DNA from 3 places in the Streptomyces sp. NPDC043854 genome. Region 1 is predicted to be linked to each of the others. Evidence: predicted binding sites of a transcription regulator. Region 1 holds the regulator's gene; each other region holds the start of a gene.
What was found. Region 1 encodes HrcA, which represses chaperone genes, less so after heat shock. Its sites were predicted from a motif close to TTNGCACTCNGNNNNNCNGAGTGCNAA; they were not measured.
Positions count from the first base shown of each region.

Region 2: the regulator HrcA is predicted to act here: its motif matches at 6,067-6,093, upstream of groL (chaperonin GroEL).
Region 3: the regulator HrcA is predicted to act here: its motif matches at 2,606-2,632, upstream of groES (co-chaperone GroES).

Region 1 is NZ_JBWKDK010000052.1:5,341-15,574, forward strand. Features, by position in the region: gene AC068A_RS31085 (ribonuclease Z) at 1-406, opposite strand, end outside; gene AC068A_RS31090 (histidine triad nucleotide-binding protein) at 411-770, opposite strand; gene AC068A_RS31095 (16S rRNA (uracil(1498)-N(3))-methyltransferase) at 925-1,668, opposite strand; gene AC068A_RS31100 (nitronate monooxygenase) at 1,665-2,756, opposite strand; gene dnaJ (molecular chaperone DnaJ) at 2,903-4,042, opposite strand; gene hrcA (heat-inducible transcriptional repressor HrcA) at 4,043-5,059, opposite strand; gene AC068A_RS31115 (MBL fold metallo-hydrolase) at 5,204-5,965, shown strand; gene AC068A_RS31120 (DUF3097 domain-containing protein) at 5,958-6,758, shown strand; gene hemW (radical SAM family heme chaperone HemW) at 6,810-8,012, opposite strand; gene AC068A_RS31130 (AMP-dependent synthetase/ligase) at 8,147-10,036, opposite strand.
Region 2 is NZ_JBWKDK010000009.1:100,430-110,663, forward strand. Features, by position in the region: gene otsB (trehalose-phosphatase) at 1-659, shown strand, start outside; gene AC068A_RS11540 (alpha,alpha-trehalose-phosphate synthase (UDP-forming)) at 666-2,135, opposite strand; gene AC068A_RS11545 (glucosyl-3-phosphoglycerate synthase) at 2,270-3,247, opposite strand; SAM riboswitch class I at 3,445-3,598, shown strand; gene thrC (threonine synthase) at 3,616-4,944, shown strand; gene AC068A_RS11555 (MoaD/ThiS family protein) at 4,980-5,258, shown strand; gene AC068A_RS11560 (cold-shock protein) at 5,641-5,844, shown strand; gene groL (chaperonin GroEL) at 6,253-7,872, shown strand; gene AC068A_RS11570 (Uma2 family endonuclease) at 7,952-8,536, opposite strand; gene AC068A_RS11575 (GNAT family N-acetyltransferase) at 8,683-9,114, opposite strand; gene AC068A_RS11580 (phosphoribosylanthranilate isomerase) at 9,173-9,772, shown strand; gene AC068A_RS11585 (outer membrane protein assembly factor BamB family protein) at 10,145-10,234, shown strand, end outside.
Region 3 is NZ_JBWKDK010000013.1:146,397-156,630, reverse strand. Features, by position in the region: gene AC068A_RS15160 (ester cyclase) at 1-259, shown strand, start outside; gene groL (chaperonin GroEL) at 405-2,036, opposite strand; gene groES (co-chaperone GroES) at 2,151-2,459, opposite strand; gene AC068A_RS15145 (FtsW/RodA/SpoVE family cell cycle protein) at 2,851-4,254, shown strand; gene AC068A_RS15140 (hypothetical protein) at 4,346-4,564, opposite strand; gene AC068A_RS15135 (polysaccharide deacetylase family protein) at 4,696-5,586, opposite strand; gene AC068A_RS15130 (polysaccharide deacetylase family protein) at 5,583-6,554, opposite strand; gene AC068A_RS15125 (class I SAM-dependent methyltransferase) at 6,655-7,884, shown strand; gene AC068A_RS15120 (hypothetical protein) at 7,871-8,515, opposite strand; gene AC068A_RS15115 (hypothetical protein) at 8,552-8,833, opposite strand; gene tsaD (tRNA (adenosine(37)-N6)-threonylcarbamoyltransferase complex transferase subunit TsaD) at 8,830-10,005, opposite strand; gene rimI (ribosomal protein S18-alanine N-acetyltransferase) at 9,998-10,234, opposite strand, start outside.

The DNA of each region.
Region 1 (10,234 bases):
CCTCGAGGACGTACGGGGGCCCCTCGGCCAGCGTTCCGTCCTCCGCCACGGGCTCCTCGCGCAGCTGCACGGTCTCCCGGTAGGCGGTGGCGTACCGGAGCCGGTCGAAGAACTGCTGCCCGGAGGCCGGGAAGTGCGCGGTGACCGGATGCAGGACCTGGTCGAGGTTGATGCGCTGGATCACCCCGGCGAGGCCGAGGCTGTGGTCGCCGTGGAAGTGGGTGACGCAGATCCGGTTGATGTCGTGCGCGGCCACCCCCGCGCGGAGCATCTGGCGCTGGGTCCCCTCGCCCGGGTCGAAGAGGATCCCCTCGCCGTCCCAGCGCAGGAGGTAGCCGTTGTGGTTGCGGTGGCGGGTGGGCACCTGGCTGGCGGTGCCCAGGACCACGAATTCGCGTACGGACACGGTCTTATCCCGGCGGCCACTGGAGGCCGCGCCCGCCGAGGAGGTGCGCGTGCGCGTGGAAGACCGTCTGGCCCGCGCCGGAGCCGGTGTTGAACACGATCCGGTAGCCGTGGTCGTCGACCTTCTCCTGGGCGGCGATGGCCCCGGCCTCGCGCAGCAGGTCGGCGACGAGCTCCGGCGCCCCGGCGGCCAGCGACGCGGCGTCGGAGTAGTGCGCCTTGGGGATGACGAGCACGTGCGTGGGCGCCTGCGGGTTGATGTCCCGGAAGGCGACGACCGTCTCGGTCTCCAGGACCACGGTCGCCGGGACCTGCCCCGCGACGATCTTGCAGAACAGGCAGTCCGCCTGCGGTTCCCCGGCCATCGATGCGCCTTCCGTGAGGTGAGTGAGGTGAGTGAGCTGCGGTGTGGTGAGCTGAAACGGGTGGTGCGGTGGAGCGACCCGGGCGGTGCCGCCCGCGCCGCTGTTGATCAGCCTGGAGATCGTATCCGGCGCCGCCCCGCCCCCACCGGGGATTTCAGGACCAGCGGCCGGTACGGGCCAGCAGGACCGCCGCCGCCGCGGTGCCCGCCGTGGAGGTGCGCAGCACCGAGGGCCCCAGGCGGCAGGGGCGGGCGCCCGCCTCCCCGAAGAGGGCCAGTTCCTCGGGCGAGACCCCGCCCTCGGGGCCGACGACGAGGACGATGGAGCCCGTGGCCGGGAGGTCGGCCGTGGCCAGGGCGCCCGAGGGGTGGTCGCGGTCCTCGTGGAGCACCACCGCCAGATCGGCGTCGGCCAGCAGGGCCGCGACCTGCTTGGTGGTCATGGCCTCGGCCACCTCGGGGAAGCGGACGCGCCGGGACTGCTTGCCCGCTTCGCGCGCGGTGTTGCGCCACTTGGCCAGCGACTTGGCGCCGCGGTCCCCGCGCCACTGGGTGATGCAGCGCGAGGCCTGCCAGGGGATGATCGCGTCCACGCCGGTCTCGGTCATGGTCTCGACCGCCACCTCGCCGCGGTCGCCCTTCGGCAGGGCCTGGACCACGGTGATCCGCACCTCCGGCTCCGGCTCGCGGCCCGTGGCGGACACGGCCACGGCCAGCCTGTCCTTGCCCTCCGCCGCCTCGACCACGGCCTCGGCCCAGCCGCCGCGGCCGTCGGTGAGGACCACCGCCTCGCCCGGGCTCAGCCGCTTCACGGAGACCGCGTGCCGGCCCTCCGGGCCGTCCAGGACGAACTGCGGCCCTGCGGGGACCTCTTCGACCACGAACACGGGGGCGGTCATGACGTACTCCTCTGCTGCATGTCGTTCAACGCGCTCTGCGCCTCGGCCAGTTCCGCCGCCAGCACCTCCACCAGCCCGCCCGCCGGCAGCGCCCGCGCCAGCCGGTGCCCCTGCCCGGCCCACAGGGCCATGCCCTGCGGGTCGCCGGCCGCGGCGGCCGCCCTGCGCAGCCCCGCGGTCATGTGGTGGATCTGCGGGTACGCGGCCGGGGCGTAGGGGCCGTGCTCCCGCATGAAGCGGTTCACCAGGCCGCGGGCCGGGCGCCCGGAGAACGCCCTGGTGAGCTCGGTGTGCGGGAACAGGGGGTCCGTCAGCGCCTTCTTGTGCAGCGGGTGCGCCCCGGACTCGGGGCAGGCGAGGAACGCCGTGCCGAGCTGGGCCGCCTCGGCTCCGGCCGCCAGCAGCGCCGCGATCTGCGAGCCCCGCATCAGCCCGCCCGCCGCGATGATCGGCAGTGCCACCGCCTCGCGCACCTGCGCCACGAGGGCGAGCAGGCCGACCCCGGCCGTGGCGTCGGCCTGCGGGTCGTCGCGGTGCGTGCCCTGGTGGCCGCCCGCCTCGACGCCTTGGACGCAGACGGCGTCGGCGCCCGCCGCCTGGGCGGCGCGGGCCTCGTCGACCGAGGTGACGGTGACGATGCTGTACGTGCCCGCCTTGCGCAGGGAGGCGATGGCGGCGGGCGCGGGGCAGCCGAAGGTGAACGACACCACCGGGACCGGGTCCTCCAGGAGGATCGCCAGCTTGGCGTCGTAGCCGTCGTCGCTGGTGCCGAGGGTGTCCTCCTCGGCCAGCGAGACGTCGTACCAGGTGGCCTCACCGGCGAGTTGGCCGCGGTAGGCCTCGACGGCGGCCTGGTCGACGGGGCCGGTCTGCGGCATGAAGAGGTTCACGCCGAACGGGCGCCGGGTGAGCGCGCGCAGCCGCTTGATCTCCTGGTACATGCCGTCGGCGGTCTTGTAGCCGCCGGCCAGGAAGCCCAGGGCGCCCGCTTCGCACACGGCGGCGGCGAGCGGCGGGCAGGAGGCCCCGCCCGCCATGGGAGCCTGCACGATCGGGTACTGCTGGAGACCGCTCAGTGCCAAGGACATGTCCTGCATCGTGCCACGTCCCGCGCACGGCGCCGAATCACCGCGACGCCCCCGCCCGGCCCGCCTCCCCGGGGAATGCGCCGAGCCCGGCCCGGGGAATCCCCGGGCCGGGCTCGTACGCCGTGCGTGCGGTGTCCCGCGGGCCGTCAGCGGCCGTTGAACGCGTCCTTCAGGCGGCTGAAGAGGCCCTGCTGGCCCGGCGCGAACTGGCCCATCGGCCGCTCCTCGCCGCGCAGCTTGGCGAGCTGGCGCAGCAGCTCCTCCTGCTGGGGGTCCAGCTTGCCCGGGGTCTGCACCTCGACGTGGACGATCAGGTCGCCGCGGCCGCCGCCGCGCAGGTGTGTCACGCCCCGGCCGTGCAGCGGGATCGACTGGCCGGACTGGGTGCCGGGCCGGATGTCGACCTCCTCCATGCCGTCGAGCGTCTCCAGCGGGCACTTGGTGCCGAGGGCCGCCGCCGTCATGGGGATGGTCACCGTGCAGTGCAGGTCGTCGCCGCGCCGCTGGAAGACCGGGTGGGGCAGTTCGTGGATCTCCACGTAGAGGTCGCCGGCGGGGCCGCCGCCGGGGCCGACCTCGCCCTCGCCCGCGAGCTGGATCCGGGTGCCGTTCTCGACACCGGCCGGGATCTTGACCGTGAGGCTGCGGCGGGAGCGGACCCGGCCGTCGCCCGCGCATTCGGGGCACGGGGTCGGGACGACGGTGCCGAAGCCCTGGCACTGGGGGCAGGGGCGCGAGGTCATGACCTGGCCCAGGAAGGACCGGGTGACCTGCGACACCTCACCGCGGCCGCGGCACATGTCACACGTCTGCGCCGAGGTGCCGGGCGCGGCGCCCTCACCGGAGCAGGTGGTGCAGACCACGGCGGTGTCGACCTGGATGTCCTTGGTCGTGCCGAAAGCGGCCTCGTCCAGCTCCAGGTCGAGGCGGATCATGGCGTCCTGGCCGCGGCGGGTCCGCGAGCGCGGGCCGCGCTGCGCCGCCTGGCCGAAGAAGGCGTCCATGATGTCGGAGAAGTTGCCGAAGCCGCCCGCCCCGAAGCCGCCGGCGCCACCGCCGGCGCCCGAGGAGGACAGCGGGTCGCCGCCGAGGTCGTAGACCTGCTTCTTCTGCGGGTCCGAGAGGACCTCGTACGCCGCGTTGATCTCCTTGAAGCGCTCCTGCGTCTTCGGGTCCGGATTCACGTCCGGGTGGAGTTCGCGCGCGAGGCGGCGGAAGGCCTTCTTGATCTCGTCCTGCGATGCGTCGCGGCGCACGCCGAGTACGGCGTAGTAGTCCGTGGCCACTTACGACTCCGCCAGGATCTGTCCGACGTAACGTGCCACTGCGCGTACCGCTCCCATCGTTCCGGGGTAGTCCATGCGGGTCGGTCCGACCACGCCGAGTTTGGCGACAGTTTCGCCGCCCGAACCGTAGCCGACCGACACGACGGACGTGGAGTTCAGTCCCTCGTAGGCGTTTTCATGCCCGATTCGTACAGCCATGCCCGATTCACCGGCCTCGCCGAGCAGCTTGAGGAGCACGACCTGCTCCTCAAGCGCCTCCAGCACCGGCCTGATCGTCAGGGGGAAATCGTGCCCGGAGCGCGTCAGATTGGCGGTGCCGCCGATCATCAGCCGCTCCTCCGCCTCCTCCGCCAGCGTCTCCAGCAGCGTCTGGAGCACGGTCGCGACCGTGGCCCGGTCCTCGGGCTCGAAGCAGTCCGGCAGGTCCTGCACGAGCCTCGGGACGTCGGTGAACCGGCGGCCGACGACCCTGCTGTTGAGCCGCGCCCGCAGATCGGCGAGCGAGGTCTCGGAGAACGGCGTCTGGCAGTCGACCAGCCGCTGCTCGACCCGGCCCGTGTCGGTGATCAGCACGAGCATCAGGCGCGCGGGCGCCAGCGCGAGCAGTTCGACGTGGCGGACGGTGGAGCGGGCCAGCGAGGGGTACTGCACGATCGCGACCTGCCGGGTCAGCGTCGCGAGCAGGCGCACCGTCCGGCCGATGACGTCGTCGAGGTCGACCGCGCCGTCGAGGAAGTTCTGGATGGCCCGGCGCTCCGGCGTCGACAGCGGCTTGACGTCCGCCAGCTTGTCGACGAAGAGGCGGTAGCCCTTGTCCGTGGGGATCCGGCCGGCGCTGGTGTGCGGCTGGGCGATGTAGCCCTCGTCCTCCAGGACGGCCATGTCGTTGCGCACGGTGGCGGGCGAGACGCCGAGCTTGTGGCGCTCGGTCAGCGCCTTGGAGCCGACCGGCTCCTCCGTCCCGACGTAGTCCTGGACGATGGCGCGGAGCACCTCGAGTCTGCGTTCACTGAGCATCGCGCACACCTCCAGCTGTGATGCGGGTCGTCGTGGTCCACTGCTTTTGGCACTCGCCTCGTCGGAGTGCCAGCGATCCCCCGGCCAGTGTACGGCGGGGTGGTACACGGCTAGCAAGGGTGGCCCGCCAGGTAGCGTCGCGGTATGGACGTACGGTGGGAAGACACGGACTGGGAACGTTTGACGCGGCGGACCGGCCGAAAGCGCCTCCCGGTGTGGGATTGCACGGTGGGACTGGTGGTCGGAGACGAGTCCGTCCTCATGATCGACCCCGGTTCGAGCGTTCGGGAGGGGGCCTCGCTCAGGGCCGAGGCCGAGCGTCTGACGGGTCGGCGCGTGACCCATATCGCATTCACGCACGGACATTTCGATCACGTCCTGGGCAGCGCGGCCTTCTCCGGGGCCGAGGTCTACGGGGCGGTCGGGCTGGACGGTGAGCTCGTCTCGGGACGCGATGAGCTCCGGGACGGCGCGGTGCGCCACGGCCTGGACGCGGCCGAGGCCGCGGAGGCCGCGGACCTGCTGGTGCCGCCGCGGCACCTGGTGTCGGGCGAGTGGACGCTGGACCTGGGCGGCGTGCAGGTGCTGCTGGCCAATGTGGGGCCCGGTCACACCCCCTACGACCTCGCCGTCTTCGTGCCGGGCGAACGCGAGACGGTCTTCTGCGGGGACCTGGTGGAGGAGTCCGGCGAGCCCCAGGCGGGCAGCGACGCGGTGCCCGAGCAGTGGCCGGCGGCCATGGACCGGCTGCTGGCGCTGGGCGGGGAGGACGCGCTGTACGTGCCGGGGCACGGGGCGGTGGTCGACGCGGCCTTCGTCCGCGCGCAACGCGACACCCTGGCGGCCCGGTTCGGCGTGTCCGGCCCCGGCACGCGCCCGCTCTCCCAGGGCCGGCCCGATGCGTGAGTACTCCCCCGACCTGACCCCGCGGTGGAAGCGCGCCACGGCCGTGCCCGAGGTGCCCGCCGAACCCGACCTCGTGGTCGAGGTGGCCGGTACGGACTTCTGCGGCGCCGTGGTCGCCTGCGAGGCGGGCACGGTGACCCTGGAGGACCGCTTCGGCAAGCGGCGGGTCTTCCCGCTCCAGCCGCGCGGCTTCCTGCTGGAGGGGGCCGTGGTCACCCTGGTCCGGCCCGCCCGGGCGGCCCCGGCGGCCCCGCTGCGCACGGCCTCCGGCTCGATCGCCGTCCCGGGGGCGCGGGCCCGGGTGGCCCGGGCGGGGCGGATCTACGTGGAGGGCCGGCACGACGCCGAGCTGGTCGAGCGGGTGTGGGGCGACGACCTGCGGATCGAGGGCGTCGTCGTGGAGTACCTGGAGGGCGTCGACGACCTGCCCGCCATCGTCGCGGAGTTCGCGCCCGGCCCGGACGCCCGCCTGGGCGTCCTGGTGGACCACCTGGTCCCGGGCTCGAAGGAGTCCCGGATCGCGGCGGCCGTCGCCTGCGACGACGTGCTGGTGCTGGGCCACCCGTACGTGGACGTCTGGCAGGCCGTGAAACCGTCCGCCCTGGGCATCCCGGCCTGGCCCGAGGTCCCGCGGGGCCAGGACTGGAAGACGGGCGTCTGCCGGGCGCTGGGCTGGCCGGAGCACCCCGGGGCCGCCTGGCGGCACGTCCTGTCCCGGGTGACCTCGTACAAGGACCTGGAGCCCGCCCTGCTGGGCGCGGTGGAGCACCTGATCGACCACGTCACGGCCTGACCGTCCCGCGGCCGCCTCCCCGGGCGGCCGGTCCGCACGGGGAGGCCGGCGTCAGTCGACCAGGTCCCGGACCACCGCGTCGGCCAGCAGCCGCCCCCGCAGCGTGAGCACGGCGCGCCCGGCCGCGTACGCGCCCGGCTCCAGCAGGCCGTCCTCCACGGCGCGGCGGGAGGCCGCCAGGCCGGCCGGGGCCAGCAGGGACAGCGGGCAGCCCTCCGCCAGCCGCAGCTCCAGCAGGATCCGCTCCACGCGCCGGTCCTCCTCGGACAGCAGCTCGCGGCCGGCCCCCGGGGACCGGCCCTCGGCCAGCGCGGCCGCGTAGCCGCCGGGGTGCTTCACGTTCCACCAGCGCACGCCGCCGACGTGGCTGTGCGCTCCGGGGCCGGCGCCCCACCAGTCCGCGCCCCGCCAGTACAGCTCGTTGTGCAGGCAGCGGCCGGCCTCGGACGTGGCCCAGTTGGAGACCTCGTACCAGGAGTAGCCGGCCGCGGCGAGCACCTCGTCCGCGATCAGGTACCGGTCCGCGTGGACGTCGTCGTCGGTCATGGGGACCTCGCCGCGGCGGATGCGGCGAGCGAGCTGCGTGCCCTCCTCGACGATCAGGGCGTACGCGGAGACGTGGTCCGGGCCGGCGCCGAGGGCGGCGTCCAGGGAGGCCCGCCAGTCGTCGTCCGACTCCCCCGGCGTGCCGTAGATCAGGTCCAGGTTGACGTGCTCGAAGCCCGCCCGGCGGGCCTCCGCGACGCAGGCCTCGGGGCGGCCCGGGGTGTGCGTGCGGTCGAGCACCTTCAGGACGTGCTGCTTCGCGCTCTGCATGCCGAAGGAGATCCGGTTGAAGCCGCCGGCCCGCAGCTCGGCCAGGTACGCGGGGTCGACCGACTCCGGGTTGGCCTCCGTGGTGATCTCGGCGTCCTCCGCCAGGCCGAACTCGTCCCGGATCGCCGCAAGCATGCGGACCAGGTGCGCGGCGGGCAGCAGGGTCGGCGTGCCGCCGCCCACGAACACCGTGCGGACGGCCCGCGGGTCGTCGCCGAGGACCTTGCGGGCGAGGCGGACCTCGTCGATCAGCGTGTCGGCGTAGTTCTCGCGGGAGGCGAGCACGCCGCCGGAGCCGCGCAGCTCGGTCGCGGTGTACGTGTTGAAGTCGCAGTACCCGCAGCGCGTGGCGCAGTACGGGACGTGCAGGTAGAACCCGAGCGGACGGTCCCCGGCACCCGCCAGGGCGTGCGGCGGCAGTGCGCCGTCTTCGGGCATGGGCTCGCCGTCGGGCAGTGCGGAAGGCATGCCCCCATTGTCCCGTACGCGGGCCGGGGCCCCGGCCGGGCGGGCGCCCGGGCGGGCGCGGGGCGGAGGGGCCCGGCCTGCCGCCGGGCCCCGTACCGCAGGGCTCAGGCCTCGCGGGAGCCCTCGTACATCTCGTCGATCAGGTGCTTGAACTCACGCTCGACGACGGGCCGCTTCAGCTTGAGGCTGGGCGTGAGGTCGCCGTGCTCCACGTCGAGGTCGCGCGGCAGGATCCGGAACTTCTTGATCGTCTGCCAGCGCTGGAGGCCCTCGTTGAGGGTCTGCACGTACGTCTCGACCAGCCGGTTCGTCTCCGGGGCGGCCAGCACCTCGGCGTACGTCTTGCCCTCCAGCCCGCTCTCGGCGGCCCAGCCCAGGATGGCGGCCTCGTCGAGGGCGACCAGGGCGGAGCAGAAGTTCCGGTCGGCCCCGTGCACGACGATGCTCGACACGTACGGGCAGATCGCCTTGAACTGGCCCTCGATCTCGGCCGGGGCGACGTACTTGCCGCCGGAGGTCTTGATCAGGTCCTTCTTGCGGTCCGTGATGCGCAGGTAGCCGTCGGGCGAGAGCTCGCCGATGTCGCCGGTGTGCAGCCAGCCGTCCTCCTCCAGCACCTCGGCGGTCTTCTCGGGCTGGCCGTGGTAGCCCTGCATGATGCCGGGGCCGCGCAGCAGGATCTCGCCGTCGTCGGCGATGCGGACCTCGGTGCCGGGGAGCGGCTTGCCGACCGTGCCGGTGCGGTAGGCCTCGCCGGGGTTGACGAAGGAGGCCGCGCTGGACTCGGTCAGGCCGTAGCCCTCCAGGATGTGGATGCCCGCGCCGGAGAAGAAGTAGCCGATCTCGGGGGCCAGGGCGGAGGCGCCGGAGACGGCGGCGCGCAGCCGGCCGCCGAAGGCCTCGCGGAGCTTGGAGTAGACGAGGGCGTCGGCGATCTTGTGCTTGGCGGTGAGGCCGAAGGGGGCGGTGGCCCGGCCGGTGCGGCGGTAGTTGTCCTGGGCGACCTTGGCGTACTCGCGGGCGACGCCGACGGCCCACTGGAAAATCTTGTACTTGGCCCCGCCGCCGGCCCGGGCCTTGGCCGCGGCCCCGTTGTAGACCTTCTCGAAGATGCGCGGGACGGCAGCCATGTAGGTGGGCTGGACGACCGGCAGGTTCTCGACGATCTTGTCGATGCGGCCGTCGACGGCGGTGACGTGCCCGACCTCGATCTGGCCGGAGGTCAGTACCTTGCCGAAGACGTGCGCCAGCGGCAGCCACAGGTACTGGACGTCCTCGGCGGTGATCAGGCCGGTGGCCACGGTGGCCTTGGCCATGTACGACCAGTTGTCGTGCGGGAGCCGGACGCCCTTGGGGCGGCCGGTGGTGCCGGAGGTGTAGATGAGGGTGGCGAGCTGGTCGGCGGTGATGGCGCCGATGCGCTCCTCGACCGCCTCCGGGTACTCGGCGAGGTACTGCTTGCCGCGGGCCTCCAGAGCGGCCAGGGAGATCACCCAGCCCTCCGGGTCGCCCTCGGCGGGGACCGCGTCGGCGGCCTCCAGGACCACGACGTGCCTCAGGTCCGGCAGGTCGGAGCGGCGCTCGCGGGCCTTGGCCAGCTGGGCGGCGTCCTCGGCGATCAGCACCCGGCTGGCCGAGTCCTCGAGGATGAACGCGGACTCGTCGGCGTTGGTGCTCGGGTAGATGGTGGTGACGGCGCCGCCCGCGCACATCACGCCCAGGTCACTGAGGATCCACTCCACGCGGGTGTTGGAGGCCAGCGCGACCCGCTCCTCGGCCTTGAGGCCCAGGTCGATCAGGCCGGCGGCGATGGCGAAGACCCGCTCGGCCGCCTGGCCCCAGCTCAGCGACCTCCAGTCGTCCGGGCCGCTGCCCGACGCCGGGGGCACCGGGTACCGGTAGGCCTCGGCGTTGGGCGTGGCGGCGACACGCTCAAGGAAGAGGGCCGCCACGGTGGGCGGTCGGTTCTCGATCAGGGTCTGTGTGTCGCTCACGGACGTCCTCCGGACCACGCGGCAGGGCCGGCCGTCCAGGGGTGGGCGGCGGCTTCCGACAGGGCTGGCAGCAGAATCTGCGGCCAAGGGCTTGTAACTGGCGGGTAACCAACGGCAGTGATCAGGGTAGGTGCCCTCCGCCTGACGCGTAAGAGCCCTTGAGCCGCCGATTCATAACGAAACAGGCCCCCGCATGTG
Region 2 (10,234 bases), on a different contig from region 1:
CCCCCGAGGTCGCCTCGGTGGCCGTGATCACCGGCCGTCCGGCGGGCGTCGCCGTCCGGCTCGGGGGCTTCGCCGGGGTGCCGGGCCTGGAGCACCTCGTCGTCCTCGGCCACTACGGGGCCGAGCACTGGGACGCCGTCACCGGCATCGTCCACACGCCCGCCGAGCACCCCGGGGTGGCGGCCGTACGGGCCGAGCTGCCCGGGTTCCTGGACTCCATAGGCGCCTGGCAGGGCACGTGGATCGAGGAGAAGGGCCGCGCCCTCGCCGTCCACACCCGCCGCGCCGAGGACCCGGCCGCCGCCTTCGCCGCGCTCCGCGAGCCGCTGGCCGGGCTGGCCGCCCGGCACGGGCTGATCGTGGAGCCGGGGCGGGCCGTGCTGGAGCTGCGGCCGCCGGGCATGGACAAGGGCGTCGCCCTGACCGAGTACCTGGAGGAGACGGGCGCCGAGGCCGTGGTCTACGCCGGGGACGACCTCGGCGACCTCGCGGCGTACGCGGCCGTCGAAAAGCGCAGGGCCGAGGGTCTGCCGGGCCTTCTGGTGTGCAGCGGCTCGGAGGAGGTCCCGGAACTGGCCTCCCGGGCCGACCTGGTCCTCCCCGGCCCCGCCGCCATCACCACGTTCCTGAGCACCCTGGCCGAGGCCCTCCGCCCCTGACCCCGGTCAGGGGCGCGGGCCGGCGACGGCCCGGAGGGCGGCCAGCTGGGCCGCGAACCACTGCGCCGGCGGGAGCGCGGTGGCGGCCGCGGCCAGCCGCTTCACGCGCTCCAGCCGCTCGCCCGCCGGCATCGACAGCGCCGTGTGCAAGGCCTCCGCCGTCTCCGTCACGTCGTACGGGTTCACCGTCACCGCATCGTCCCGCAGCTCCCCGTACGCCCCCGCCCCGGTGGACAGCACCAGCGCGCAGGCCTGCTCCGACGCCACCGGGATCTCCTTCGCGACGAGGTTCATCCCGTCCCGCACGGGGTTGACGAGCGCCACGTCGGCCAGCCGGTACGCCGCCAGGGACCGGGCGAAGTCGTCCTGCACCGACAGCAGCACCGGCTGCCACTCCTCCGTGCCGAACTCCGCGTTGATCTCCGCGGCCAGATCCCGTACGGCCGCCGTGTACGACCGGTAGACCCCAAGGTCCTGCCGCGACGGGTACGCGGAGGCCAGGTGGACCACCCGCCCGCGCCACTGCGGGTGCGCGGCCAGTAGCTCCCGGTAGGCGAGCAGCCCGCGCACGATGTTCTTCGACAGTTCCGTCCGGTCCACCCGGACGATCGTCTTGCAGTCCCCGACCTCGGCCCGCAGCGCCGCCAGCCGGTCGTCGACCTCCGGCCGGTGCGCGAGTCGGCGCAGCTCGTCGCCGTCCACGCCCAGCGGGTAGACGGCGACGTCGGTGCGCCGGTGCCGCACCGGGCCGAGCATGGCCTTGCGGACGTACCGCTCGCCGCCCGCCCCCGCGGGGAGGAGCGGCTCGGCCGTGCCCCGCTCGTCGTCGAGGCGGGCGCAGTCGAGGAAGGCGTGCGCCCAGGCCCAGGTGTGGAAGCCCAGCAGGTCCGCCCCGAGCATGCCCCACAGCAGCTCCCGCCGGATGTCGTCGGGCAGCATGGTCAGGAACTCCCAGGACGCCCACGGCGTGTGCGTGAAGTGCGCGATCCGCAGGTCGGGCCGCAGCTCGCGCAGCAGCCCCGGCACCAGTGCCAGGTGGTAGTCCTGCACGAGCACGCAGGCGTCGTGCGCCGCCGCCCCGGCCAGGGCCTCGGCGAAGGCCCGGTTGTAGGCGGTGTACGACGCCCACTGGCGCCGGAAGGCCGCGTCGAAGACGGGGGTGCGCGGGATGTCGTACAGGTGGTGGTGGGTGAACCAGAGGACCGAGTTCGCGATGCCGTTGTAGGCCGCGTCGTACACGGCCGGGTCGATGTCCAGCATCCGCACGCCCGGCTCGGCGACGCCCCGGCGGACGGCCTCGCGGTCCGCGTCCGACAGGGCGGCGCAGATCCACAGCGCGTCCGGCTGCTCGGCGAGCGCGACCGACAGGCCGGAGACGAGGCCGCCCCCGCCGCGCCGGGCGCCGAGGGTGCCGTCGGCGTCGAGGGCGTAGGAGAGCGGACCGCGGTTGGCTGCGACGAGAACGTGGGAAGCCATGCGGCGAACCTAGCCCGGTCCGCCCCGGCTCAAACGTCCGTTCTCACCCCCGGTGTGTGCCTGAGGCGCGCCTGACACCGTCTTGACGCCCGCCGTTCTGCGATGCGGCCGTGCGACGCGGCCGTGCGATGCGGTCATGCGACGCGCCGGACGGCGTACTCCTCGATCTCCGCCATCGGCGGCCGCTCGTCGGTGTCCACCGCGTGGGTGCGCGGCTCGAACCCGTCCGGCCCGCGCTCGAACTGCGTCAGCACCGGCCGCACCTGGGGGTACCCCCAGCGGTAGCTGGGGGAGTGCCCGCGCGAGAGCCGCAGCTGCGCCGTCCGGTAGATCGCCGCGGCCATCCGGCCGAGCGCCTGCCCGTCCTGGTGGCGGTGCAGCCGTACGCCGACGTCCACCTGGGCGAGGGCGTCCAGCCCGACCGTGTGCAGCGCGTCCACCAGAAGGCCCAGCTCGACGCCGTAGCCGACGGGGAAGGGCAGCCGCTCCAGCAGCGAGCGGCGGGCGGCGTACTCCCCGCCCAGCGGCTGGACGAAGCCGGCCAGCTGCGGCCAGTGCAGGTTGAGCAGGGGCCGGGCGACGAGCTCGGTGACCCGGCCGCCCTGCCCGGGGGCGTCGCCGAGCGGGCGGTCGTACATCGCCTTGACGAACTGCACATCCGGCTCGGTCAGCAGCGGGCCGACGACCCCGGTGACGAAGGCGGCCGAGAAGTCCCGCAGGTCCGCGTCGATGAAGCAGACGATGTCGCCGGTGGTGGCCAGCAGCGAGCGCCACAGCACCTCGCCCTTGCCGCGCACGGCCGGGATGCGGGGCAGGATCGCGTCGCGGTGGACCACGCGGGCGCCGGCCTTCGCGGCGACCTCGGCGGTCCGGTCGGTGGAGCCGGAGTCGACGACGACCAGTTCGTCGACGAGCGGGAAGGCCGGCCCGTCGACGAGATCGCGCCGGATCACCTCGACGATCGCGCCGACCGTCGCCTCCTCGTCGAGCGCCGGCAGGACGACGCTGACCGTGGTGCCCGACGCCCGTTTCGCGGCGAGGAGCTGGTCGAGCGGTCGGTCGGCAACGGACCAGGAGCGGTCCGCGAGCCAGCGCTCCACCTCTTCCAGCACGTTCGGCACTCCCTGTTTCCTCGGCTGCTTGCCCGGCTGTTCCGGCCGAAAAGCGATCCATCTCGCGCATCGGACAGCTGTCTCAACGGCCCGAGCCTTCGGTTACAGTCTTGAACAACGCGAAGGACCGCCGCATGCCGGGGGTCCCGCGGACAAACGCGTCGGCGCGCCACGAGCGCGCGGAACCGGCGCCATACCGCTCATCCAGAGGGGCAGAGGGACACGGCCCGTTGAAGCCCCGGCAACCCTCCAGTCGGTTTCCCGCGACTGCGTGCAGCAGCAGCGAGGTCCCCGGCTAGGGAAGGTGCCAATTCCGTCTCGTGGCGAAATGCGCCATGAGGAAGATGAGGAGAAAGGGCCTCGCCATCATGGCTGCACAGACCGTTGCCCCCGCCGCCCCCGCTGCCGCCGTACCCTCCGCCGCTGCGCCCGCCGTGGACCTCGGCCCCGCCTCGGCCCTGTCGTGTCGGGAGTGCGGTACCCGGTTCGAGCTCGGCCCCGTCTTCGCCTGCGTCGAGTGCTTCGGCCCGCTGGAGGTCGCGTACGAGTTCCCGGCCGGCACCGGGTCGGCGGAAGACGCCGAGGCCCTGCGCGCCGCGATCGAGGCCGGTCCGAACAACATCTGGCGGTACGCCCCGCTGCTGCCCGTCCCCGCCGACGTGGCCGGCAAGCCCAGTCTGAACCCGGGCTTCACCAAGCTCGTCGACGCCGAGAACCTGGCCAAGGAGCTCGGCGTCACCGGCAAGCTGTACGTCAAGGACGACTCCGGCAACCCGACGCACTCCTTCAAGGACCGCGTCGTCGCGATCGCCGTCGAGGCCGCCCGGGCCTTCGGCTTCACCACGCTCTCCTGCTCCTCCACCGGCAACCTGGCCGGCGCCGTGGGCGCCGCGGCCGCCCGGGCCGGCTTCCGCTCCTGCGTGTTCATCCCGCACGACCTGGAGCAGGGCAAGGTCGTCATGGCCGGCGTGTACGGCGGCGACCTGGTCGGCATCGAGGGCAACTACGACGACGTGAACCGGTTCTGCTCGGAGCTCATCGGCGACCCGCTGGGCGAGGGCTGGGGCTTCGTCAACGTGAACCTGCGCCCGTACTACGGCGAGGGCTCCAAGACGCTCGCGTACGAGATCTGCGAGCAGCTCGGCTGGCAGCTGCCCGACCAGATCGTCGTCCCGATCGCCTCCGGCTCCCAGCTGACGAAGATCGACAAGGGCCTGCAGGAGCTGATCAGGCTCGGCCTGGTCGAGGAAAAGCCGTACCGGATCTTCGGTGCGCAGGCCGAGGGCTGCTCCCCGGTGTCGACCGCCTTCAAGGCCGGCCACGACGTGGTCCGCCCGCAGAAGCCGAACACGATCGCCAAGTCGCTCGCCATCGGCAACCCGGCCGACGGCCCGTACGTCCTGGACATCGCGCGCCGCACCGGCGGCTACGTCGAGGACGTGACGGACGAGCAGGTCGTCGAGGCCATCAAGATCCTGGCCCGGACCGAGGGCATCTTCGCCGAGACCGCGGGCGGCGTGACCGTCGGCGTGACGAAGAAGCTCATCGAGGACGGCCGGCTCGACCCCGCGCTGACCACCGTCGTCCTCAACACGGGTGACGGCCTGAAGACCCTGGAGGCGGTGGCCGCGGACAGCGGGCAGACCGCCACCATCCGCCCCAGCCTGGACGCGTTCCGCGCCGCCGGCCTGGCCTGACCATCCCCCCGCTCTACCGGAAAGGCAGTAGCGCCATGAGCGTCAACGTCCGCATCCCCACCATCCTGCGCACCTACACCGGCGGCCGGGCCGAGGTCCGGGCCGAGGGTGCGACCCTCGCCGAGGTGATCGAGTCGCTGGAGGAGAACCACCCCGGCATCGCCGCGCGCGTCCTGGACGACCAGGGCAGGCTGCGCCGCTTCGTGAACGTGTACGTCAACGACGACGACGTGCGCTTCGAGGGCGGCCTGCAGGCGGCGACCCCGGACGGTGCGGGCGTCTCGATCATCCCGGCCGTCGCCGGCGGCTGCTGATCCGTCGTACAGGGATTACCCCCTCCGGCATTAAGCGGAGGGGGTAATTCTGCTTGGTTGGGCGCGGTAGAGTTGGGGAAGCCCCCTCCGCTGTTCTTGCCCGCCGCATATGAGCGGGCCGCGTGAGGGGTGACATTGAGTCAATGTGCGCGTGCGGTATGGGGCTTTGGCGCGATATGCCGGGTCCGAGTTGCCCGGGAATGTAATAAATTTTCGGCCTATTTGGCACTTTCGGCGTGACCGGAATTCTCGTCGGATTGACCTGTTGCAGACAGCACCGGTGCAGATACATTCAGCCGCGGTCGAGGCGTTCCGGCGCAAGTTCTGACCCGGGACCGCGAAGTGCGGTCCTGCGCAAGGGCCAGTAATAGGGGAGTTAGGCATGGCTCAGGGCACCGTCAAGTGGTTCAACGCGGAGAAGGGCTACGGCTTCATCGCGGTCGACGGTGGTGCGGATGTGTTCGTCCACTACAGCGCCATCCAGATGGACGGGTACCGCACCCTTGAAGAGGGTCAGCGGGTCGAGTTCGAGATTTCGCAGGGCCAGAAGGGCCCGCAGGCGGACATGGTCAAGCTCGCCGTCTGAGACCGGCGCGATCGACCGCACCGACGCGTACACGAGGGTCTGCATCCTGAGGAGGGGTGCGGGCCCTTCGTGCGTCCTGGGGTGGAGCGCCCTGTCCCGGGGGCGGAGTGCTGTGCGTGCGCTCCCGGGGCGGGGCGGGGCGGGTCGGCCGGTGTCCGGCGGCGTGGCCGGGGATGCCCGAAGCCGCTTGCACTCTCGGGGGGCGAGTGCTAATCATTGGCGTTAGCACTCTCCCGGGGAGAGTGCTACTACACGGGACCGGGTCGGTGAGGTCCGCAGCGTCCGGCGGGAAGGAACCGCCGGGCACGCAGGCCGTCCGTCGCGGGCGCAGGCGCGGTCCGGAGCAATCCACCCTCCCCGTGCGCCTGGCGGCGCAGGGGGAACCCCAGTCCTGGAGGACCACTTCAGATGGCCAAGATCATTGCGTTCGACGAGGAGGCCCGGCGCGGTCTCGAGCGCGGCATGAACCAGCTCGCCGACGCCGTCAAGGTCACCCTTGGCCCCAAGGGTCGCAACGTCGTCCTTGAGAAGAAGTGGGGCGCCCCCACGATCACCAACGATGGTGTCTCCATCGCCAAGGAGATCGAGCTCGAGGACCCGTACGAGAAGATCGGCGCCGAGCTGGTCAAGGAAGTCGCCAAGAAGACGGACGACGTCGCGGGCGACGGTACGACCACCGCCACGGTCCTGGCCCAGGCGCTCGTCCGCGAGGGTCTGCGCAACGTGGCCGCCGGCGCCAACCCGATGGCCCTCAAGCGCGGTATCGAGAAGGCCGTCGAGGCCGTCTCCGGCGCCCTGCTGGAGCAGGCGAAGGATGTCGAGACCAAGGAGCAGATCGCTTCCACGGCCTCCATCTCCGCCGCTGACACCCAGATCGGCGAGCTGATCGCCGAGGCCATGGACAAGGTCGGCAAGGAAGGCGTCATCACCGTCGAGGAGTCCCAGACCTTCGGTCTGGAGCTGGAGCTCACCGAGGGCATGCGCTTCGACAAGGGCTACATCTCGGCGTACTTCGCCACCGACATGGAGCGTATGGAGGCGTCCCTCGACGACCCGTACATCCTGATCGTCAACTCCAAGGTCAGCAACGTGAAGGACCTCCTTCCGCTGCTGGAGAAGGTCATGCAGTCCGGCAAGCCGCTGCTGATCATCGCCGAGGACGTCGAGGGCGAGGCCCTGTCGACCCTGGTCGTCAACAAGATCCGCGGCACCTTCAAGTCCGTCGCCGTCAAGGCCCCGGGCTTCGGCGACCGCCGCAAGGCCATGCTCGGCGACATCGCCATCCTCACGGGCGGCACGGTCATCTCCGAGGAGGTCGGCCTCAAGCTGGAGAACGCCGGCCTGGACCTGCTGGGCCGCGCCCGCAAGGTCGTCATCACCAAGGACGAGACCACCATCGTCGACGGTGCCGGTGACAGCGACCAGGTTGCCGGTCGCGTGAACCAGATCCGTGCCGAGATCGAGAACTCCGACTCGGACTACGACCGCGAGAAGCTCCAGGAGCGCCTCGCGAAGCTGGCCGGCGGCGTGGCCGTCATCAAGGCCGGTGCCGCGACCGAGGTCGAGCTCAAGGAGCGCAAGCACCGCATCGAGGACGCCGTCCGCAACGCGAAGGCCGCCGTCGAGGAGGGCATCGTCGCCGGTGGTGGCGTGGCCCTGCTGCAGGCCTCCTCGGTCTTCGAGAAGCTGGAGCTGGAGGGCGACGAGGCCACCGGTGCCGCCGCCGTCAAGCTGGCCCTCGAGGCCCCGCTGAAGCAGATTTCCGTCAACGCCGGCCTCGAGGGCGGCGTCGTGGTGGAGAAGGTGCGCAACCTGACCCCGGGCCACGGCCTGAACGCCGCGACCGGCGAGTACGTCGACATGATCGCCGAGGGCATCATCGACCCGGCGAAGGTCACCCGCTCCGCCCTGCAGAACGCCGCGTCGATCGCCGCGCTGTTCCTGACCACCGAGGCCGTCATCGCCGACAAGCCGGAGAAGGCCGCCGCCGCTCCGGGCGGCATGCCGGGCGGTGACATGGACTTCTGATCGGCCCCGCGCTGATCGGCTGTTCTCGACCGAGGGCGGCACCCCTTCCCACGCGGAGGGGGTGCCGCCCTCGGGCGTTTCAGGACCCTGAGGCGAACCCGGCGGTGTCGAGCGCGAACCCGAACGGCTCCGGGACGACCAAGGGCTTGCCGAAGGACACCGTCTGCCGGGAGCGGTAGCCGTGCGGCGAGGGGTCGGAGAAGCAGGTGATCTCCGCCTCCTGCATGTCGACGACCAGGTAGACCGGGACCAGGCGGCCGTACACCTCCAGCTTCTCCTGCCAGTCCGCATCCCCGGTCGAGGCGGAGGTGAACTCCGCGACCAGCGAGAGGGCGGACCCGTCCGCACTGCGGCCCTCGGCTTCGAAAGCGGCCCCGTCGGCCGCGAAGAGGCCGGGCCCGTAGGCGCGGCCGGCCGACGGGAAGCGGAACAGAATCGGGGCGGCGTCCGCGATGTGGCCCTCCGGGGCGTGGGCCCCGACCTGCCGACGCAGCGCACGCAGGCAGAGCGCGGAACGCAGCTCGGGCCACGGCGACACGATGATCTTCCCGCGGATCAGCTCGGCCTTGAAGCCGGCCGGCGTGTCCATCTCCTCGACGGTGCGCAGGAGGTCCTCGAATGTCGGCGGCGGCAGGGTCTCTATGGGGGTCTCCCGCTCGATCATGATCGTCACCGTCGTCCTCCCGGGATCGGGGTGGTCGTGCCCCTGGGGCGTGCACATTCCAGGCTAGGGGCGGAGCAGCCCAGTGCCCGGATACGGGCGGAGCGCCACCCCTGCGGGCGGCGCTCCGGATCGTGCGGGGTGGTGGCTCAGGCGGGGAGGGTCTTCAGGAAGTGGACGTCCTCGTGGCCGCCGGGGAAGCCGGGGACGCGGGTGGTCTCCTCGTAGCCGTGGCGGGCGTAGAAGGCCGGCGCCTGGAAGGTGAACGAGGACACCATGATCGTGCGGCAGCCGCGGGCCGCGGCCTCCGCCTCCGCCGCGGCCAGGAGCTTGCCGCCCCAGCCGTCGCGGCGGCTGTCCTCCCGCACCCACAGCATCGCGATGCCCGCCCGGTCGCCCCAGCTCCAGCCGCTGAGCCCGCCGACCAGCTCGCCGTCCGCGTCGTTCACGCGGACCGTGAACTCGGCGGGGGCGATCCCTCCGGCCGCCTCCTTGTTGAAGGCATCCAGCTCCTTGCCGAGCCGTTCGTCGAGCCCGGAGTCGGGGCCGCCGGTGGTGAGGGTGTGCGTCGTGTCGGTCATGGCGCTCATTCTTCAAGATCGCCCCGGCCGGCTCGTCGGAATTTGTTTCACTGGGGGCATGAGCGATCTCTTCGTGAAGGTCTGCGGTCTGAAGACCGCGCACGACGTCGACGTGGCCGTGGCCGCCGGCGCCGATGCCGTCGGGTTCGTCTTCGCCGCGGGCAGCCCCCGTACGATCGGCGCCGCCGAGGCCCGGGAACTGGCCGCGCGGGTCCCGGCCGGGGTCCTCACGGTCGGCGTGTTCCGCGGCCAGCCGGTCGAGGAGGTCCGGCGGCTCACGGAGGAGAGCGGGGTCCGGGGCGTGCAACTGCACGGGGACGAGGGCCCGGAGTACTACGAGGCCCTGCGCGCCGAGGGCCGCACCCTGCTGCGGGCCACCGCGCGGCGGGTGGAGCGGTGCGGGGAGTACGGCGAGGACCTCCTCCTGATCGACGCCCCCGACCCCGGCTCCGGCAAGCCGTGGAACTGGGCCGCCGCGGACTTCACCGCCCCCCGCGGCCACTGGGTGCTGGCCGGCGGCCTGAACCCGGACAACGTCCGCGAGGCCGTGGAGACCACGGGCGCGTGGGGCGTGGACGTGTCCAGCGGCGTCGAGCGGGAGCGGGGGGTGAAGTCCCCGGAGCTGATCCGCGCCTTCCTGGCCGCGGCCCGGGGGTAGGGGGCCCGGCCCGTACGCGGCCCCCCGGCCACCCGTTGGGGCGATCCGGGTGGGGAAAGCGGCTGCACCGCGCGCCCGGCTGCGTACGCTCCTCGGCATATGCGTACGGCCACGCGCCGGTCCCCGTCTACCTCCTGATCGACGGCTTCGACAAGCACGGCCCGACCAGCACCCTGTTCACGGGACCTCGGAAAGGCGCGTACCGGCACGCCGACCGGGTGGCGTTCGGCGAGAAGCTGGAACTTCCCGAACCGTTCCGGCTGACGTTGGACACCGCCGGATTTCCGGTGCCGGAGCGGGGGTAGCCGCCAGAACCCGGAGTCGCCGGAGGCCCGTCCGGAGCGGCGGCTAGGCTGCGGTCGAGGGGGGATCATGGACAACAGGCCGCCGCTCGCGAAGCGGCTCCGGGACCACGCCGTGCTGGCCGCCGCCTGCGCGGCGAGTGCCGTCACCGTGCTGTAC
Region 3 (10,234 bases), on a different contig from region 1:
CGAGGACGTGGAGATGTGGCGCGGCGCCTTCGACTTCTCCTTCACCCGCGACGCGCAGATGGCGCAGGACGACTGCGTCAGCACGCTGTGGACCTGGACCGGCAAGCACAAGGGCGAGTTCATGGGGATCGCCCCGACCGGCAAGACCTGCACGATGACCGGCACGACGGTCTTCCGCTGCGAGAACGGGATGATCAAGGAAGGCTGGTGGCACTACGACACCAATGCCCTGATGCGGCAGCTCGGGGCGATGTCCTGAGCCGACCGGCCCCGGCCCGTGAAGCCCGCCCACGGAAAGACCCCGGCCCACGGAAAGACCCCGGTCGCCACCGCGGAGCGGCGGCGACCGGGGTCGCAGTCCGAAAGGAGCCGGTCAGCGGTCGGCGGACCGGCTCATCGGGGGGTCAGTGGCTGTGGCCGTGACCGTGGCCGTGCCCGTGACCGTTGGCCTCTTCCTCTTCCTTCTTCTCGACGACCAGGGTCTCGGTCGTGAGCAGCAGGGAGGCGATGGAGGCGGCGTTCTCCAGGGCGGAGCGGGTGACCTTGACCGGGTCGATGACGCCGGCCTTGACCAGGTCGCCGTACTCGCCGGTGGCGGCGTTGAAGCCGTTGCCCTTCTCCAGCTCGCCCACCTTGGCGGTGATGACGTAGCCCTCGAGGCCGGCGTTCTCGGCGATCCAGCGCAGCGGCTCGACCGCGGCGCGGCGGACGACCGCGACACCCGTGCCCTCGTCGCCGGTCAGGTCGAGGTTGTCCTCCAGGACCTTGACGGCGTGGACGAGCGCGGAGCCGCCACCGGAGACGATGCCCTCCTCGACCGCGGCGCGGGTCGCGGAGATGGCGTCCTCCAGACGGTGCTTCTTCTCCTTGAGCTCCACCTCGGTGGCGGCGCCGACCTTGATGACGCAGACGCCGCCGGCGAGCTTCGCCAGGCGCTCCTGGAGCTTCTCGCGGTCCCAGTCGGAGTCGGTCGCCTCGATCTCGGCCTTGATCTGGTTGACGCGGCCGAGCACGTCCTCGGCGGAGCCGGCACCGTCGACGATGGTGGTGTCGTCCTTGGTGATGGTCACGCGGCGCGCGGTGCCCAGGATGTCCAGGCCGGCCTGGTCGAGCTTGAGGCCGACCTCCTCGGCGATGACGGTGGCACCGGTGAGGGTGGCCATGTCCTGGAGCATCGCCTTGCGGCGGTCACCGAAGCCGGGCGCCTTGACGGCGACGGCGTTGAAGGTGCCGCGGATCTTGTTGACGACGAGGGTGGAGAGGGCCTCGCCCTCGACGTCCTCGGCGATGATCAGCAGCGGCTTGGAGCCACCCGACTGGATGACCTTCTCCAGCAGCGGCAGCAGGTCCTGGATCGAGGAAATCTTGCCCTGGTGGATCAGGATGTAGGGGTCTTCGAGGACCGCCTCCATGCGCTCCTGGTCCGTGACGAAGTACGGCGACAGGTAGCCCTTGTCGAAGGCCATGCCCTCGGTGAACTCCAGCTCCAGGCCGAAGGCGTTGGACTCCTCGACGGTGATGACACCGTCCTTGCCGACCTTGTCCATCGCCTCGGCGATGAGCTCGCCGACCTGCTGGTCCTGCGCGGAGAGCGCGGCGACGGCGGCGATGTCGGACTTGTCCTCGATCGGGCGGGCGGTCGCGAGGAGCTCGGCGGACACGGCCTGGACCGCGGCGTCGATGCCCTTCTTCAGGGCGGCCGGGGAGGCGCCGGCGGCGACGTTGCGCAGACCCTCGCGGACCAGCGCCTGGGCCAGGACGGTGGCGGTGGTGGTGCCGTCACCCGCGATGTCGTTGGTCTTGGTCGCCACCTCCTTCACCAGCTGCGCGCCGAGGTTCTCGTACGGGTCGTCCAGCTCGACCTCGCGGGCGATGGTGACACCGTCGTTGGTGATGGTGGGGGCGCCGAACTTCTTGTCGATGACGACGTTGCGGCCCTTGGGGCCGATCGTCACCTTGACCGTGTCGGCAAGCTTGTTGACGCCGCGCTCGAGGGCGCGACGGGCGTCCTCGTCGAACTTCAGGATCTTCGCCATGGGAGCGGTTCAGCCCTCTCGGAAAACTCGGGTTCAACGACCCGCGCCCCTCGCCGCCCGGCAATCAGCGGGGTGACCAGGGGCGCAGATCAAAGCAGTTCTGGGAGAAGTGAATTACTTCTCGATGATCGCGAGCACGTCGCGAGCCGAGAGGACGAGGTACTCCTCGCCGCTGTACTTCACCTCGGTGCCGCCGTACTTGCTGTACAGCACGATGTCGCCGACGTTGACGTCCAGCGGGAGACGCTGGCCGTCCTCGAAGCGGCCCGGGCCCACGGCGAGGACGACGCCCTCCTGGGGCTTCTCCTTCGCGGTGTCCGGGATGACCAGGCCGGAGGCCGTGGTCTGCTCGGCGTCGAGCGGCTGGACCACGATGCGGTCCTCAAGCGGCTTGATGGCAACCTTGGAGCTGGCGGTCGTCACGATCCGACCTCCCCCTTCGGAGATCTCACGGGGTTAACTGTCTGAGGTGGCGACCAGGTGGATCCGTCGTCGCGGGTGCCGGACCTGCCCGTCGCTGTGTTGGCACTCACCGGGGGCGAGTGCCAGGTGCGAGACTATTCCGGCGATTAGCACTCGGTCAAGCGGAGTGCCAATACGCTCCTCCCGCGTTCACACATCCGGCCATCCCGCCCGCCGAGTCGGCCGGTTCCAGGCGGGTCCCCGCCGCCCGTCCCCCGCCCGAACGATCCGGAAGGAACCTCGGGGAGCGCGCCGCCGTCTCAGACGATATGAAGATAAAGCGCCCCATTGACGGCCAGATCGGACCAATGCCTTCCGCTTCCGGCGCCGGCACCGACGGTCGCGGCGACCCGTGCGGGGGCTGAGGCCGCTGACGGCGGCCGGAGCCCGCCGCCGCACCGAGGCGCTGCTGCTCGTCCTCGTCGTCGGCATCACCGTCCTCGGGGAGGCGAGCGCCGGCCTGGGGCTGAACGGCGAGCTGCCCGCCGACCTCGCCGGCTTCGCGATCAGCATGAGCCTGCTGGCCCTGGTGGCCCACCTGGGCGTGCGCCGGTTCGCCCCGTACGCGGATCCGCTGATCCTGCCGCCGGCCATGCTGCTGACCGGGCTCGGGCTGGTGCTGCTGCACCGGCTGGACCAGCCGTACATCGAGCGGTACGGCGGGGAGGCCAACGCTCCCGGCCAGCTGGTGTGGACGGTGATCGGCGTGGCCGCCTGCCTGCTGGTGGTGGCGCTGCTGCGGGACCACCGGCTGCTCCAGCGGTTCATCTACCTCACGATGGCCGGGGCGCTGGTGCTGCTGGCCGCGCCGGCGTTCTCGCCCGCGGACACCTACGGCGCGAAGCGCTGGATCGTCATCGGCGGCTTCTCCGCGCAGCCGGGCGAGTTCGTGAAGATCATGATCGCGGTCTTCTTCGCCGGCTACCTGGTCGTCCACCGGGACTCCCTCGCCCTGACCGGGCGGCGGTTCCTGGGCCTGCGGCTGCCCCCGATGCGCCAGCTGGGGCCCCTCGTCACCGTGTGGATCCTGTCGATGCTGGTGCTGGTCTTCGAGCGCGACCTGGGCACCTCGCTGATCTTCTTCGGCGTCTTCGTGGTGATGCTGTACGTCGCCACCGAGCGCACCGGCTGGATCGTGTGCGGGCTGGTCATGGCCGCGGCCGGCGCGTTCGTCGTGGGCTCGACCGAGCCGCACGTGAAGGCGCGCGTGGCCGCCTGGCTGAACCCGCTGTCGTACTACTGGAAGGACCGGCCGCCGGGGGTCACCTCGGACCAAGCGGCGCAGGCCCTCTTCAGCTTCGGCACCGGCGGGATCTCCGGGACGGGGCTCGGCCTCGGACACCCGGAGCTGATCGTGTTCGCGGGCCGCAGCGACTTCATCCTGACGACGGTGGGCGAGGAGCTCGGCCTGACCGGGGTCATGGCCGTGCTGCTCCTCTACGCGCTCCTCGTGCAGCGGGGGCTGCGGATGGCGCTGGGCGCCCGCGACCCGTTCGGGAAGCTGCTGGCGGTGGGCCTGTCGGCGGCGCTGGCGCTCCAGGTGTTCGTGGTGGCGGGCGGCGTGACGGGGCTGATCCCGCTGACCGGCAAGGCGCTGCCGTTCCTGGCGAAGGGCGGCTCGTCCCTGCTGGCCAACTGGATCATGATCGCCCTGCTGCTGCGGATCAGCGACAGCGCGGAGCGGCAGCGCCTCGCCGACCGCCGCGGCCCGGTGGAGACCGTGATCACGCCGGTGGTGGCGGCCGGGCGGGGCTGAGGGCGGAGGGGCCGAGGGCTGAGGGGACCGTCGGCCGCCCGTTGCGCGGCCCGGCCGCCGCGGAACCGGCCGCCCGCGCCCTCCGGGCTGCTCAGCCGCCGCCCGCGGCCTCGATCACCCGTTTGGCCGCCTCGGCCTCGGCCGCGGCGGGCGACAGCTCGGACAGCGTGTCGAGGTCGTGGTCCTCCTCCAGCTCCCGCTCCCAGGCGTCGGCCAGCTCCTGCTGCCGGGCGGGGGGCAGCTCTTGGACCTTGTCCCGGTGGGCAGGGCTCAGGACGTTCAGGAAACGCTCGACGGTGTCGATCGGCATCGCTTCGCCTCCCGGTGCGGCGGGGGTGTGGGGTTGCGTCCATTCCTCCCGCGGCGGGCCGGGCCCGTACCCGGCGGCCCGCGCCCTTCACCTGAACGGGCCGTGTCCCAAGCGGCCTCGGGGAGGCCCGCTCAGAGGTAGTCCTCCAAGCGGCCTATGCGGAAGCCCTGCTCCTGGATGCTCTGCAGCATGCGGGTGGTCATCTGGACCTCCGTCGCGCCCTTGAGCTCGGAGGGGCCGCGGAAGTGGGCCAGGATGATGTCGCCGGGCCTGAGGCCGGAGCCCTCGGCGTACTGGAAGTTGTTGATCTGCATCGACGCCCGCCACAGGACCACCTGGGTGATGCCGCACTCGGCGGCCGCCTTGAGGGTGTCGTCGTTGTAGTTGCCGAACGGCGGGCGGAAGCGGGTGGGCTTGGCCCCGAAGCGCTTCTCCAGGCGTTCCTGCTGACCGCATATCTCCTTCTTCTGCGCCGCGTAGGGCAGGGTCCGGAGGTTCGGGTGGGTCAGGGTGTGGTTGTTGATGGTGCTGCCGGAGCCGTTGTCCCGGAGCTTCTCGAAGTGCCCGTAGTCCGAGGACGCCACGTTGTCGGTGAGGTACATGCTGATCGGCAGCTTCAGGTCGGCCGCCATCTTCAGGAATTCGGGATCCTTCTCGGCCCCGTCGTCGAAGGTCAGGAAGACGACCTTCTCCGTGGCCGGCACGGGTATTCGGTCCACGACCTGGGCCTTGCCCGGAGCGGCCGGCGGCAGGGCCGGCTTCTGCGCCGGCTTCGGCGCGAACTGCACCGGGGCGGCCAGCCCCCACTTCCTGTACGCCTGGTCGCCGGCGGCGGCCGAGGGCGACGCGCCCGGGGCGCCCTGGGCGGCGGCCCCGGACGAGGCCGAAGGGCTCGGCTGCCCGTCGGTGGCCTTCCGGCCCAGCCGCTCGATGGGGTCGACGCTGTTCCCACACCCCGTCAGGGACAGCGCGAGCGCGCCGGCCGCCAGCGTCCCGGCCACCGGCCGGCGCGCGTACCTCACAAGTAATCCTCCAAGCGGGCCACGGCGTACCCCTTGTCCGTGACGGTCTTCATGACGTGGCGGACCATGTCGGGCATGGTGCCCTCCCAGTCCTCGCTCCCCCGGAAATGCGTGAGGATGATATCTCCGGGGTGCAGGTCGCGGTCCCATTCACGGTAGTCCATGCGGCTCGGGAAGGCCTCGGCGTTCCACAGCGGAACCGCTTTGATTCCACAGGACTTGGCCGCACGCAGGGTGTCCTCGTTGTAGTTCCCGTACGGCGGGCGGAAGGCCGTCGGCCGCTTGCCGAACTTCCTCTGCATCGTGTCCTGCTGTCCGCAGATTTCCTCGCGCTGCTTCTCGTACGAGAGCGCCGGCAGGTAGCGGTGGTTGAGCGAGTGGTTGTTCAGGGTGACGCCGGCGGCCTGCATCTCCTTGAAGTACGAGTAGTTCTCGCGGATGAGGTAGTCACTGAGGAACGCCGTGTACGGGATCTTCAGCTCCTGCATCATCTTCAGGAACTCGGGGTCCTTCTCGGCGCCGTCATCGACCGTCAGGAAGACGACCTTCTCCTCCGTCGGGATCGAGGTGAAGACGGGCGGGAGGTCCTCGTGGCCGTCGACCTCGAAGCCCTCGCGGGTGGTGATCTCCGGCTTCCGCTTCGGCGCCGGCGGCGCGTCCAGCGGCGGCTTGTCCAGCTTCCACTTCTTCACCGCGGCGAGCCGGGCCTGCCGGGCTGCCGCCTGCTGTTCGGCGCGGGTGCCGGGCGCCGCGCCCTCGGCACCGCCCGCGGCCCCGGCAGCCGCCGGGGCGCCCTTGCCCCCCTTGGTCGGGGCGGGTGAGCCGCCGGAGTCCGCGGAGGTGCCGCAGGCCGTTCCCAGGGCGGCGACGAGCAGGGCGGACAGGGCGACCCCCGTCCGGCCGCGCGAGCCGGCAGCACGCCGGCGACCAAGAAGCGCTTTTTGTTCCTTTTGTCGTACTAGCTGCATAGCAGCGGATCCTGACATCGCAACAGCGCTCCGCCCCGCCGACACCGCGAACGGAAGACGACCTTCCATCGAGTGGCCCACACTGACCGACAATGAGGGGGTGACCCCCGAAGACTTCGCCGCCCTCCTGACCCCCGAGGGCCGCGCCCTCCTGGACTCGCTCCGCGACTACGACCCGGGCCAGGAGCTCGCCGTCGCCACCCGGCTGCGCCGCGAGCACCCCGCGCAGCTGGTCTCCGCCGCGCTCGGGCAGGCCCGGCTGCGGCAGCGCGCGGCTGCCAAGTTCGGGGCGGACGCGTTCCGGATGTACTTCACGCCCGGCGGCGCCGAGATGGCCACGCGCGCCCCGGTGGCCGCGTACCGCGCCCAGCGGTTCGCGGCGCTCGGCGTGCGCAGCGTCGCCGACCTGTGCTGCGGCATCGGCGGGGACGCCCTCGCCCTGGCCCGGCTCGGCATCCGCGTGCTGGCGGTGGACCGCGACCCGCTGACCGCCGCCGTGGCCCGGGCCAACGCCGAGGCGCTGGGGCTGGCGGACCTGGTCGAGGTCCGGGAGGCGGACGTGACCGGCGTCGACACCGCCGGGTACGACGCCGTCTTCCTCGACCCCGCCCGGCGCGGCGGCAATCGGGGAGGGGCCGCGCGCAGCGCGTCCGTGAGGGGTGGCGGCCGGGCGACGGGCGGGCGGATCTTCGACCCGGAGGCCTACTCGCCGCCCCTGTCCTGGGCGGTGGAGGCGGCCCGTACGGCGCGGTACGCGGCCGTCAAGATCGCCCCCGGGATCCCGCACGAGGCGGTGCCGGAGCAGGCCGAGGCCGAGTGGATCTCCGACCACGGGGACGTGAAGGAGGCCGTGCTGTGGTTCGGGACCGACCCGGGCGCCGTCCGCGCGACCCTGCTCCCCGGCCCGCGCACCCTGCACACCGCCGCCCCGCTGCCCGACCCGGAGACCGGACCGGTCGGCCGCTACCTGTACGAGCCCGACGGCGCCGTCATCCGCGCCCACCTGGTCGCCGAGGTCGCGCGGGAACTCGGCGGCCGGCTCATCGACCCGACCATCGCCTACGTCACCGCGGACGAGCTGCGCGCGACGCCGTACGCGACCGCGTACGAGATCACCGACGTGCTGCCGTTCGGCCTGAAGAGGCTGAAAGCCCTGCTGCGCGAGCGCGAGGTCGGCATCCTGACCGTGAAGAAGCGCGGCTCGGCCATCGAGCCCGAGGAGCTGCGCAAGAAGGTCAAGCCGCAGGGGCGGAACGCGGCGACCGTGTTCCTGACCCGGGTCGCGGGCGCCCCGTCGATGCTGATCGGGTCGCCCGTCAGCGCCCCGTGACGCCGGCCGGCCGAGGCGGGAAGGCGCGCACGGCCCAGCGGTAGTGCGCGCCGGCCTTGCCGAGGCCCAGCAGGCCGGCAACCCACAGGATGGTGCCGAGGCCGATGAGGTACGCCACCTCGCCGTACGTGCTGTCGCCCGGCCGGGCCGATGCCGCGGCGGCGAAGGACACGCAGAGCCCGAACGCGGCCGCCGCGAAGGAGGCGAGCGCCCAGAGCAGGCTCATCCCGGGGGAGCGCAGCCACGCGTCGGCGGCCGGGTCAGGGTCCGCCTCGGCCCAGGCGCGCAGCAGCCGGCGCATCTCGCGGTCCCGCCGGACGCACCATGCGAACCAGAACCCGGTCGGGATCATCACGCCCGCGCCGAGCAGGGCGAAGACGGTGCCGTAGACCACCGAGAAGGGGTCCGGTGTCTCGTAGGACATCAGGGCCGCGCCGACGAGGGACCAGCCGACGGCGAAGACGGCGGCCACGGCCCAGAGCAGGAGCAGTGCCCCGGGGCCCAGGCTGCGCCGGTCCAACTCCCGCAGGATGCGCACGCGGTCGGCACGCAGGGCCTGTACGGAGGCCCCGTCCAGCCGGGCCCGCACGTGGGCGGGCGGCGGCGGGGGCGGCAGGTCAGGGCGTGTCATGCGCATGACCCTAGCGGCCGCCGGCCGCCCCGCGGCTCAGGACCCGCCGGAGGTCTCCGCCTCCACCGACTCGAACCGCCAGCGGTGCACCGCGCGCGTGATCAGGTCGGCCGCGGGCTCCGGGAGTTCGGGGAGGTCGGCCGCCAGGCCCTCGGCAGCCTCCCACCAGGTGATCACCAGCACCCGGTCCTGCGGGGCCCGCAGCACCTCCCGGCGCAGCGGCTCCCGGGCGAGGACCTGCGCACGGGCCCACTCCAGCAGCTCGCCGCCGCGGCCGTCGGCGGCGCGGGCCTCCCACATCAGCGCGACCGTGCTCACGAGTACAGGTTGTCCTTGCTCAGCTCGTGCACGTGGTCGTGGTCGTGGTCGTGGCTGTGACCGTGGCCGTGCGCGTGGCCGTGCTCGGCCCGGTCCCCGTTCCCGTCCCCGTCCCCGTCCTCCTGGCCGACGCCCGGCACGTGCGGGTCCGTCACCGGCAGCGAGGAGTCCGCCGACAGGTCCCAGTCCGAGGCGGGACGGTTCCGCTTGACCATCTCCGCGCCCAGCGCCGCGACCATCGCGCCGTTGTCCGTGCACAGCTTCGGCCGCGGCACCCGCAGGATGATCCCCGCGTCCTCGCAGCGCTCCTGCGCGAGCGCACGCAGCCGGGAGTTGGCCGCGACCCCGCCGCCGATCATCAGGTGGTCGACGCCCTCGTCCTTGCAGGCGCGGATCGCCTTGCGGGTCAGCACGTCCACCACGGCCTCCTGGAAGGAGGCCGCGACATCGCGCACCGGCACCTCCTCGCCCGCGTTCCGCTTCGCCTCGATCCAGCGGGCGACGGCCGTCTTGAGCCCGGAGAAGGAGAAGTCGTACGCCGGGTCGCGCGACCCGGTCAGCCCGCGCGGGAAGTTGATCGCCTTGGGGTTGCCCTCCTTGGCCAGCCGGTCGATGACCGGGCCGCCGGGGAAGCCGAGCTGGAGCACGCGCGCGATCTTGTCGAAGGCCTCGCCGGCCGCGTCGTCGATGGTCGCGCCCAGCGGCCGCACGTCGGAGGTGATGTCCGGGGCGAGCAGCAGGGAGGAGTGCCCGCCGGACACCAGCAGCGCCATCGTCGGCTCCGGCAGCGGCCCGTGCTCCAGCTGGTCCACGCAGATGTGCGAGGCCAGGTGGTTCACCCCGTAGAGCGGCTTGCCGAGCGCGTACGCGTACGCCTTGGCCGCCGAGACGCCGACCAGCAGCGCCCCCGCGAGGCCGGGGCCGGCGGTGACCGCGACGCCGTCGAGGTCGCGGGCGCTGACCCCGGCCTCCTTCAGGGCGCGCTCGATGGTCGGGACCATCGCCTCCAGGTGGGCGCGGGAGGCCACCTCGGGCACGACGCCGCCGAAGCGGGCGTGCTCGTCGACGCTCGACGCGACCGCGTCCGCCAGCAGGGTGGTGCCGCGGACGATGCCGACGCCGGTCTCGTCGCAGGAGGTCTCGATGCCGAGGACGAGGGGTTCGTCAGCCATGGGTCTCACCTTGTACGGGTCCGTCCGCGGGGACGGAGTGTGCGGGATCGGAAAGGCGCATCACGAGCGCGTCGACGTTGCCGGGCTGGTAGTAGCCCCTGCGGAAGCCGATCGGCTCGAATCCGAAGCGCTCGTAGAGCTTCTGGGCCCGGGTGTTGTCCACCCGTACCTCCAGCAGCACCTCGGCGCACTCGAACGCGGTGGCGGCCCGCAGCAGGTCCGTGAGGAG